Regions from separate parts of the Kitasatospora sp. NPDC101176 genome, predicted to be linked through region 2. Evidence: riboswitches for the same ligand, from Rfam matches in the RefSeq annotation. Region 2 holds a riboswitch; the other holds the start of a gene.
What was found. A riboswitch is a leader RNA that binds a small molecule or an ion and turns the genes downstream of it on or off. The one in region 2 is predicted to bind cyclic di-AMP.

Region 1: it holds a riboswitch for cyclic di-AMP, as region 2 does, so the genes downstream of both, ACIRS1_RS00080 (transglycosylase family protein) here and ACIRS1_RS23220 (transglycosylase family protein) in region 2, are expected to answer to the same signal.

What each region holds. Positions count from the first base shown of each region.
Region 1 covers NZ_JBIWPA010000001.1:13,353-18,402, reverse strand. The annotation lists gene ACIRS1_RS00090 (LacI family DNA-binding transcriptional regulator) at 1-107, shown strand, start outside; gene ACIRS1_RS00085 (hypothetical protein) at 225-425, opposite strand; gene ACIRS1_RS00080 (transglycosylase family protein) at 701-1,987, opposite strand; cyclic di-AMP (ydaO/yuaA leader) riboswitch at 1,974-2,175, opposite strand; gene ACIRS1_RS00075 (hypothetical protein) at 2,567-3,511, opposite strand; gene ACIRS1_RS00070 (DUF397 domain-containing protein) at 4,082-4,345, shown strand; gene ACIRS1_RS00065 (ATP-binding protein) at 4,689-5,050, opposite strand, start outside.
Region 2 covers NZ_JBIWPA010000017.1:170,244-175,293, reverse strand. The annotation lists gene ACIRS1_RS23230 (septum formation initiator family protein) at 1-223, opposite strand, end outside; gene eno (phosphopyruvate hydratase) at 342-1,628, opposite strand; gene ACIRS1_RS23220 (transglycosylase family protein) at 1,869-2,780, opposite strand; cyclic di-AMP (ydaO/yuaA leader) riboswitch at 2,782-2,952, opposite strand; gene ACIRS1_RS23215 (cytochrome P450) at 3,163-4,467, opposite strand; gene ACIRS1_RS23210 (SDR family NAD(P)-dependent oxidoreductase) at 4,680-5,050, shown strand, end outside.

The DNA.
Region 1 (5,050 bases), on a different contig from region 2:
TGGACGCGCTGCTGGAGGAGGTCGGCGGCAACGCGGCCCAGCGCGGGGAGTTCATGTTCCAGCCGGAGCTGGTCATGCGGGGCTCGACGGGGGCCTGCGCGCGCTGAGCGACGGGCCGTGGACGGCCGACGGGCCCCGGGGAGCGACCGCTCCCCGGGGCCCGTTTCGCATGGGTGCCGTGTGCCGTGTGCGGGGGTGGCGCGGACGGCGGCGGGTGGGGCGGGTCAGCCCTGCTGGTCGGTGGGGCGGCTGCGGGTGAGCCGCCGGTCGTCGGCGGCGTCGCCGGTCCGGGTCCCGGTGCGGCGGCCGCGGGCCAGGTAGTCCCGCAGGACCAGTTCGACGGCGTCCTGCGGGTTCTTGGTGCCGGAGAGCAGCATCGCGTCGATCGCGAGGTTGGCGTCGAGTGTGACGGTGACCTGGGCCATGGTGGCTCCTCCTCGGGTGCAGAGCAGCAGCATGCCCGTTGTGGCCGGCTTTGACCATGACCTTCGGCCGGCGGAGGGCGGGTACGCCGGAACCCCCGGGGGAGAGCGATCGGGCTCTCCCCCGGGGGTTCCGTGCGGCGGGCGACGGGGGCGGGTGACAGATGACAGGTTTCAGATGATGAAATCTGTCGGCTGAAATCTGAAATCTGAAATCTGTCAGCCGTCAGCCGTCAGCCGTCGGCTGTGCCGTGCTGCCCGTGGCCCGCCGGCGTGCCTCAGACCCGGCCGGCGAAGTCCGGGGCCCAGTTGGCGACGGTCTGCTCGCGCACGCCCGAGCTCGGGTTGGCGGCCTCGACGTACTTGCCGCCGCCGACGTAGATCGCGACGTGGTAGACGCCGGAGTCCTGGCCGTTGTTGGACCAGAACAGCAGGTCGCCCGGCTGCAGGTTGTCCAGCGAGACGTGGGTGCTGGCGGCGGCCTGGTCGGCGGCCACGCGCGGGATGGAGACGCCCGCGGCGCGCAGCGCGGCCTGGGTCAGGCCGGAGCAGTCCCAGCCGCCGTTGCCGGTGCCGCCGTAGACGTAGGCCTGGCCGACCTTCGACTCGGCGAAGGAGACCGCGGCGGCCATGCTGCCGGTGGCGGCCTGGGCCGGGGCCTGGGCGGCCGGGGCCTGGGTCTGCGCGGCCGGCTTGGCGTTCACGGCACCGCCGTCGGTGGTCTGGCCGGACTTCTTCGAACGGTCGAACCAGCTGAAGTCCGAGCCGGACTTGGTCGCGGTGGCCGCCTGCCGGCCCTGGCCGGCGTCCTTGAAGGACAGGTGCTGGCCCGGGTAGATGGTGTTCGGGCCGTCGGTCAGGGTGCCGCGGTTGAGCTCGTAGAGCCGCTGCCAGCCGCCGTCGATGTTGTGCTTGTCGGCGATGGAGGACAGCCAGTCGCCGGCCACGACGGTGTAGTCGTCGCTCTCGGCCTGGGCGCCGCCCTGGGCCTGCTCCTGGTGCTTCTGGGTCCAGGTGCTCTTGGCGGAGTCGCCGGAGGTCTGCTCCTGGGCCGGCGCGGCCGGCTTGGCGGCCGGGGCGGGGGTCTGCGCGGGCTTGGCGGCCGGGGCGGGCTTGGTGGCCGTCGCACCGGCGGTGGAGCCCGCGGAGGTGTCGACGGCGGCCGGGGCGCCGCCCTTGGTCAGGCCGGCCTGGACCGAGCAGACCGGCCAGGCGCCGGGGCCCTGCGAGGCGAGGACCTTCTCGGCGACGGCGATCTGCTGGTCCTTGGTGGCCAGGTTGGCCTGCGGGGCGTACGCGGTGCCGCCGAAGGCGGCCCAGGTGCTGGAGGTGAACTGCAGGCCGCCGTAGAAGCCGTTGCCGGTGTTAATGCTCCAGTTGCCGCTGCTCTCGCACTGGGCGACCTTGTCCCAGGTCGCGACGGAGGCGGCGGAGGCGGTGCCGGTGGTGAGGCAGGGGATCGTGAGGCCGACGCCCGCGACGCCGATGGCGGCGATGACGCGGCGGGTGCGGCTGGACAGACGGGTGCCGTTGGTGGGCAGCATGAAGACGCGGTCCTCTCCCACGCCTGCGAGGTGAGCTGTCGGATTCGGGCTGGAGTTGCCCGGCCGCGCTGTGGACGCGACTTCACCCCTAGCCCTGAACCGTTCCTGGGAACGGTCCGGGGCGACTTACCTGTGGGTCCCCCGCTCCTGCCGTGGTGCGTTTTCGCGCTGCCAGGGCATCCGACGGCAGGACTCGGCGTTGCGGATGAACTGGGTCCGTGTGGTCACGAACGGGGAGCACGTTAAGCAGACTTAAGTTCAAACCGCAAACACTGTGATGCGCATCACGGTTTGGCGAGAATGATCGTTTCCGTCGTCCGTCATGATCCGAAATGATCGTTTTCCCGCAACGGCGCTACGGGTGCGCACAACTGGCCGTGCCTCAGGAAACGGCTGACGGCGCGTCGGGGTGCGATCGGGTGCGTCCGCGATGCGGGAGGCGCGGCCGATTCCCGGCCGCCGGCCCGCGCCCCGGGCAGAACCGATCAAACATCGACAGAACGGACATCACACCTATTCACCCCTTAACTCCCGTACGGGGCAAGCCGGAAGGGCCCGGAACGAAGCCGTTCCGGGCCCTTCGGTGCGCGTGGTGTCCCGCTACTGCTCCTCGGGCCCCCCGGCGGCGGCGTGGGCGCCGTGGGTGCCCTCAGCGGCCTCCGCAGCGGCCTCCGCCTCGGCCTGGGCCAGCTCCTCCGGGGAGGGCGCCGGCAGCGCGGCCAGGTAGGTCGAGGCGATCAGCTGGCCGACCGTCGGGTAGGCGCCCAGCGGAGCGGCGGACGGGCAGCCCGTCTCCTCGGCGGCCGTCGCGAGCAGCTCGGAGTCGGCCTCCGGGCCGATCACCAGCGGGGCCAGCGCGGGGCGCAGGGAGCCGGTCTCCTTGAGGTGGTTGACGGCCGCGGCCACCGAGCCGGGCACGTCGAGCGCGGCGGGGATGACCGGGACGGCCAGCCGGGCCGCCAGCAGTACGCCGGTGATGCCGGCCGCCGCGGCGGCCTCCTCGCCGCCGACGGTGGTCAGGACCACGCCGTCCGCGGCGGTCGCGATGGCGAACAGTCGGGCCCGGTCGGCGCGGGCCAGTCCGGCCTCGGACAGACGCACGTGGACGGCCTCGGCGAGCAGCGGGTGCGGGCCGAGCACGTCGGTGACGGACGCGCCGTACTCCGCGGCGAGGGCGTGGAGTTCGGTCAGGAAGCCGTGCGGGCCGGGGACCAGCGGGACCACGACGGGCACCGGCAGGCCGGCCTCGGCGGCCATGGCCAGGAGCTCGGCGACGGTGCGGTCCTCGCTGTCGTCGGCCTCGGTGTTCCCACCGGGGAGGTAGCCGACCGCGGTGCGGACGCCGGCCTGCTCGCTGCGGACGATCGACAGCAGTTCCTCGACGACCGAGCGGGACTCGGGCCCTGCGGTCGCGGGCACGGCCAGCACCAGGGCCGGGGCGCCGGTCGGAATCTCGGGGCGCTCGGGACGGCGGTGGCGCCCCCGCGCACGGGAGCCTGGAGTGCGGACGGGCAGTGGCGCGCCCGGGATGGCTGCGGTGCTCATGCCGGAGATCGTAGGACATCGGCCGGTCGGGCCTGCAGTCGGCTGCCGTTCGGGTTCCGCGCGGCCGCGGTGCGCGCGCGGTGCGCGACGTGTGCCGATCCGGGCGGATCCACAGCAATGCGGACATATCTCACCCAACCCCCGGAAGGGCTCCGGTGGTTGCCGTGACGTCCCGGACGGGGCTGTGCGTTGCACGTGCGGTGCGTGAGATGTCTCACAGCACGGAGGTGCTGTCCGATGCGTCTGACGGAGGGTCACAGGAGTGCGACTCCCGGCATTCGAAGATCAACATTCAGCGGGGGTCCGCTCACGGCCGGTTATCGGGACTTCGTCGATTCAGTCGGCTATGTCCGTTTACGTACCGTCAGGAAAAGGGTCCGTGAAGAGTTCGGGGCCGCCGGTGAAAAGCATCGTGCACCTGCAACGTCCCGTGCTGATGCACGTGCACTGCAGCTATCATCGCGTCAAGTGAGGCGTTGTTCCGGGCCGGTACGGGGCCGGTCCGTTCGTTCGGCGGGTGCCGGGGGCGCCGCGCTGGACGACCACTCCGGAGCTCTTCGGGAGATTTCTATGCACGACTCGCAGGACACGCACGGCTCGTACGACACCTACAACGGGATGGCGGCCGCCGACCTCAAGGGGGTGGTCTGGCAGAAGAGCCTGCACAGCAACTCCCAGGGGAACTGCGTCGAGTTCGCGGCCCTGCCGGGGGGCGATGTGGCGATGCGCAACTCGCGTTTCCCGGAAGGTCCGGCGCTCATCTACACCCGTGCCGAGATCGCCGCCCTGCTGCTGGGGGCCAAGGACGGGGAGTTCGACCACCTGGCGGTCTGACCGGCCGCCGCATCGCCATCGGGGGGCCGTCGTGGGTGCTGACACCACGACGGCCTTTGTCTTTTCCGGTGCGCTTTCCGGTAATGGCGCGGGGGTGCCCGCCCGGATTCCGCCGCGAGCGGTGTTCCACCGGAATTCCGCCGTGCCGCCGGCGCCGGAACGCGCGGCCCGAACTGCACGGGAATGCCTCGCACGGCCTCTTCGGCGGATCGCTGCGGCCGATCGGCCCGCGGGGCGTGCCGGGGCCGGTAAGGAGGTCGCGCCCGGCTCGTCGCACCGTTCCGCGCGGCCCGGGGTGCCGTCCTCCCGGTGCCGTCGGCGGCCGGCCGCGCGCCGCCCGGCCCTAGGCCGAGCGCCGGTGCCGTCCACCGAGTTCGGAGCCGACGAGCGGCTCCGCCTCGAACAGGGCCCAGACGACCTTGCCGCTGCCCAGCGGGTGCCAGCCCCAGGACTGGCTGAACGACTCCACCAGGTGGAGTCCGCGGCCGGACTCGGCGACGAAGTCCGCCTCGCGGGCGACCGGGCCGATGCTGCTCGGGTCGCTCACCGCACAGACCACCTGGGGGGAGCGGTGGACGAGGCTTATTCGGATCGGCAGCCGGCCGTCCGCGGTGGGCTGTGTGGGAAAGTCGTACTCGCCCGGGGCGCCGCCCGTCGGGTCGGGCCGTGCGCCGACCGCATGCCGCAGCGCGTTGGTGACCAGTT
Region 2 (5,050 bases):
CGCGGGCCTGCGCCCTGACGTACTCCGGGTCCTGCCAGCGGGCCTTGTCCCGGCGCAGCTGCTCGACCTGCTGGCGCGCGTGGTCGGCCTTCGCCCGTTGGGCGGAGATCTCGGCGCGCTGGGAGATGAACTGCCGCGTCGGGTAGGCGAGGATCGCCACCAGCGAGCAGAGCACCAGGACGAGGACGGTCGCCCGGCTCGTGAACCGAGGCCGGGCCGCCAAGCCCGGGATCCTCCAGCCTGCCATCTCCCGTATCCCCTCCTGGTCGCGACGGTGCCCCGCCGTCCACCCTACGGGGTGAACGGCGGGGCACCGGTCAGGCTTGCGCGACCTCGCGGTCTCAGCCCTCGTGCTTGAACCGCGGGAAGGCGCCGCGGCCGGCGTACTCGGCGGCGTCGTCGAGGATCTCCTCGATGCGCAGCAGCTGGTTGTACTTGGCGACGCGCTCGGAGCGGGCCGGGGCACCGGTCTTGATCTGGCCGCAGTTGGTGGCGACGGCCAGGTCGGCGATGGTGACGTCCTCGGTCTCGCCGGAGCGGTGCGACATCATGCAGCGGTAGCCGTTGCGCTGGGCCAGCTCGACGGCGTCCAGGGTCTCGGTCAGCGAACCGATCTGGTTCACCTTCACCAGCAGCGCGTTGGCGGTGCCGGTCTCGATGCCCTTGGCCAGGCGGGCCGGGTTGGTGACGAACAGGTCGTCGCCGACCAGCTGGACCTTGTCGCCCAGCTTGACGGTCATGGCCTTCCAGCCGTCCCAGTCCGACTCGTCCAGCGGGTCCTCGATGGAGACCAGCGGGTAGGCGGCGACCAGCTCGGCGTAGTACTCGATGAGCTCGGCGGCGGAGAGGGCCTTGCCCTCGAACTGGTAGGCGCCGTCCTTGTAGAACTCGGAGGCGGCCACGTCCAGGGCCAGCGCGACGTCCCGGCCGGGCACGTAGCCGGCCTTCTGGATGGCCTCGGTGATGAGGTCCAGGGCCTCGCGGTTGCTGTCCAGGTTCGGCGCGAAGCCGCCCTCGTCGCCGAGGCCGGTGGACAGGCCGCGCTCCTTCAGCACGCCCTTGAGGGTGTGGTAGACCTCGACGCCCCAGCGGACGGCCTCGGAGAAGGACTCCGCGCCGATCGGGGCGATCATGAACTCCTGGATGTCGACGTTGGAGTCCGCGTGCGAGCCGCCGTTGAGGATGTTCATCATCGGCACGGGCAGCACGTGGGCGTTCGGGCCGCCCAGGTAGCGGAACAGCGGCAGGTCGCTGGCCTCGGAGGCGGCGTGCGCCACGGCCAGCGAGACGCCGAGGATCGCGTTGGCGCCGAGCGAGGACTTGTCCGGGGTGGCGTCCAGGTCGAGCATGGCCTGGTCGATCAGGCGCTGCTCGGTGGCGTCGTAGCCGACCAGCTCCGGGCCGATCTGCTCGATGACGGCCAGGACGGCCTTCTCCACGCCCTTGCCGAAGTAGCGGTTCTTGTCGCCGTCGCGAAGCTCCAGGGCCTCGAAGGCTCCGGTGGAGGCACCCGACGGGACAGCGGCACGGCCGGTGCTGCCGTCGTCGAGGCCCACCTCGACCTCGACCGTGGGGTTGCCACGCGAGTCGAGGATCTCACGGGCTACGACGACATCGATGGACGGCACGAGGCATCTCCTTGCGGAAGCAGGGTCCGGCTGACGTTGGTGCTGCCGGCGGGACGATTGCGGAGTCGTTACGACCAGAGCCTAACCGCCCGGACCCCCGGGGCCACGCTGGCCTCGGTCCCGTCTCAGCGTGTGGCCGCACTACCCACCGGTAGTTCACCCGCCCGCCCGGGCGAACCGGCCCGAATCCGGGCGGAGGGGGACGGATCCCGCCCCCTCCGCCCGGCGGGCGGGAGCGGCTCAGCCGAGGTGCAGGACCTGGCCGGGCATGATCAGGTTCGGGTCGCCGCCGACGGTGCCGCGGTTGCCGTCGTAGACCGACCGCCAGCCGCCGGTGACGCCCTGGGCGGCGGCGATGGTCGACAGCGTGTCGCCGGACCGGACGGTGTAGTCGTGGCCGCCCTGCGCGGCGGCCGGGGCGGTGCGCACGGCCGGAGCGGGCTGGGCGGCCTGCGGCGCGTAGTGCTGCTGGGCGGCGGCCTGCGGCGCGAACTGCTGGTAGACGCTCTGGTGGCTGGTCCAGTACCAGGTGCCGTTGTTCTGGTACCAGAACACCTTCGCGTCGGCGTCCCAGCCGGCCTTGCCCGAGAAGCCCGGGGCCTGCGGCTGCGCCTGCTGCGGCGCGGGCTGCTGGGCGGCCGGCTTCGGGGCGGCCGGCTGGGCGGGCTTGGCGGCGGGCTGCGCCGGCTTGGCCGCGGGCTGGGCCGGCTTGGCGGCGGGCTTCGCGGCGGCGGGCTTGTCGTCCGAGGAGGTGTCGACGCTCGCCGGCGCGCCGCCCTTGCTCAGGCCGGCCTTCTGCGAGCAGACCGGCCAGGCGCCCGGCCCCTGCGAGGCGAGGACCTTCTCGGCGACGGCGATCTGCTGGCCCTTGCTGGCCTGGTTGGCCTGCGGCGCGTACGCGGTGCCGCCGTACGCCTTCCAGGTGCCGGAGGTGAACTGCAGGCCCCCGTAGAAGCCGTTGCCGGTGTTGATGCTCCAGTTGCCACCGCTCTCGCACTGGGCGACGGAGTCCCAGGCGGAGGCCGGGGCGGCGGAGGCGCCGGTGGCGGTGAGGATCGGCATCGCGAGTCCGACGCCGGCCACACCGGCGACGGCGATGGCCTTCTCGGCCTGGGTACGACGACGGTGGCGGCCAGTTCCAACGAACAGCATGAAGGTCCCTCTCCGCACGCCTGCGAGGTGAGCTGTCGGGTTCGGACCGGGAGGTGGCCCGGCCGCCGTCAGCGGAAACGATTCCGCTCGGGCGGCTTCACCCCAAGCCGTGGGGAAACGGCAACAAACCTGGTTCCCCCGCCCCTGCCCAGGGTTCTGGTCGGTTTCCCGTGACGCGGCGGGCAGGATTCGGCGTCCCGCGCACGAGGTCCGCAGCTGCGAACTCCAGGGAGAGTAGACAGATCCTCAGACCAATCACAAGCTCATATCACCGATATCACACAGAAATCACGACCCGCGCTCGATCGCCCACCAACCGTGCGGCTATGTCCGGATTGATGGAGGTTCAGCCACCGCTCCAACGGCCGCCGGCGACACCCAGTCAGCGTGTCGGAGGGTCCGAAGGTTCCCGGGGGACGGCCGGCGGCGCGTGCGGGGAACGGCTCTCCGGGCTGAATTCCACCGGGAGTTCCCGCAGTCCCCGCATGATCAGGCCACCGCGCCAGCGCAGATTCTCCGGCCTTTCCGCCAACTGCAGATCCGGCAGCCGGGAAAGCAGCGTGGCCAGCGCGCTCCGGCCCTCCAACCGGGCCAGCGGGGCCCCGATGCAGTAGTGGATCCCATGGCCGAAACCCAGGTGCGGGTTGTCCGTTCGCGCCAGGTCCAGGGTGTTCTCGTCCGAGAACCTGGCCGGATCCCGGTCCGCCGCGGCCAGCACCACCAGCACCGGGTCCCCCACCGGGATGTCCACCCCGCCGATCGACACCGGCCGGGTCGCGAACCGCCACGTCGCCAGCTCCACCGGCCCGTCGTAGCGCAGCAGTTCCTCGATCCCGGTCTCCAGCAGCGCGCTCTCGCCGCGCGCCACCGACTCCTGCAGCAGCCTGCGCTGCTCCGGGTTGCGCAGCAGCGCGTACGTCCCGTTGCCGATCAGGTTGACGGTCGTCTCGAAGCCCGCGAACAGCAGGATGAAGGCCATCGCGGCGGCCTCGTTCTCGGTCAGGTGCTCCCCGTGGTCGCTCGCCCGGATCAGGCCCGAGATCAGGTCGTCCCCCAGGTCCGCCCGCTTGCGGTGGATCAGCTCCAGCAGGTACGCCCGCATCCGCTTCACCGCCCGGCCCACGCCGCCGCGCTGGCCGCCGCCGTGCCGGATCATCATCCCCGCCCAGTCGCGGAAGTCGTCCTGGTCCTCGGCCGGCACGCCCAGCATGTCGCAGATCGCGTAGATGGGGAGCGGGAACGCGAACTCGTGGATCAGGTCCGCCGACCCGCGCTGCGCGAAGCCGTCGATCAGGCGGTCCGTGAGCTGCTGCACCCGCGGCTCGAACTCCGCGACCCGGCGCGGCGTGAACGCCTTCGACACCAGGCGGCGCAGCCGGGTGTGGTCCGGCGGGTCGATGTTCAGCAGGTGCGTCATCAGGTCCGCCTGGCGCTCCCCCGGGATGCCGACCCGGCCCGTGCGGTGGGCCTGCTCGCTGTGGTGCGCCGGGTTCTTCGACAGCCGGCCGTCCGCGAGCGCCTGCCGCGCGTCCGCGTACCGGGTCACCAGCCAGGCCTCCACCCCGCTGGGCAGCGTCGTGCGGTGCACCGGGGCGTGCTCGCGAAGCCAGGCGTAGGCGGGGTACGGATCTGCGGCGAACTCCCAGGTGAAGAGCTGCGGGGCGGTGGGGGCGGGCTGCGCTGACATGGACCGACCGTATCCGGTGCACCGGGGCCCGCCGCCCCGCGGACGCGGGTTCCGCGACGGACCCTTGGACAGGTCTTAACCGTAGGGCGGGCGTGAGCCTGGTCACCTGAGGGGTAATCCCTGTTGCGGAGGGTCAGGTCGTGCCTACGATCCTCCGCAGAAATCGTGGGCGCCGGTGCGGTGTCGCCCACAGGGAGGAGCAGACCATGCGGGTGAGCGGGGCAGTCGTCGTCATCGCGGTACTCGACGGCGGGTCGGGAGCCGACCTCGCCCGCCGGTTCACCGCGGCCGGCGCCGCCGGTGTGCTGATCGCCGACCAGCACGTCGGCGTGGCCGAGGACCTCGCCACCGAGCTCGACCGGCCGGGCTGCCCGGTCGTCGGCGTCGGCGGGGACATCCGCCGCCCCAGCGACGTCGCCGCCCTCGTCGACACCGCCGAGAAGCACCTGGGCCCGATCGACCTGTTCTGCGTGGCCGGCCCCGGCGGCGAGCGGATCGTCTCCCTCGCCGACCTGCCCGACCACCTCGACCTGGAACGCCTCGCCGAGCTGCTCGCGCTCGTCGGCGAGGCGATCGGCGAGGT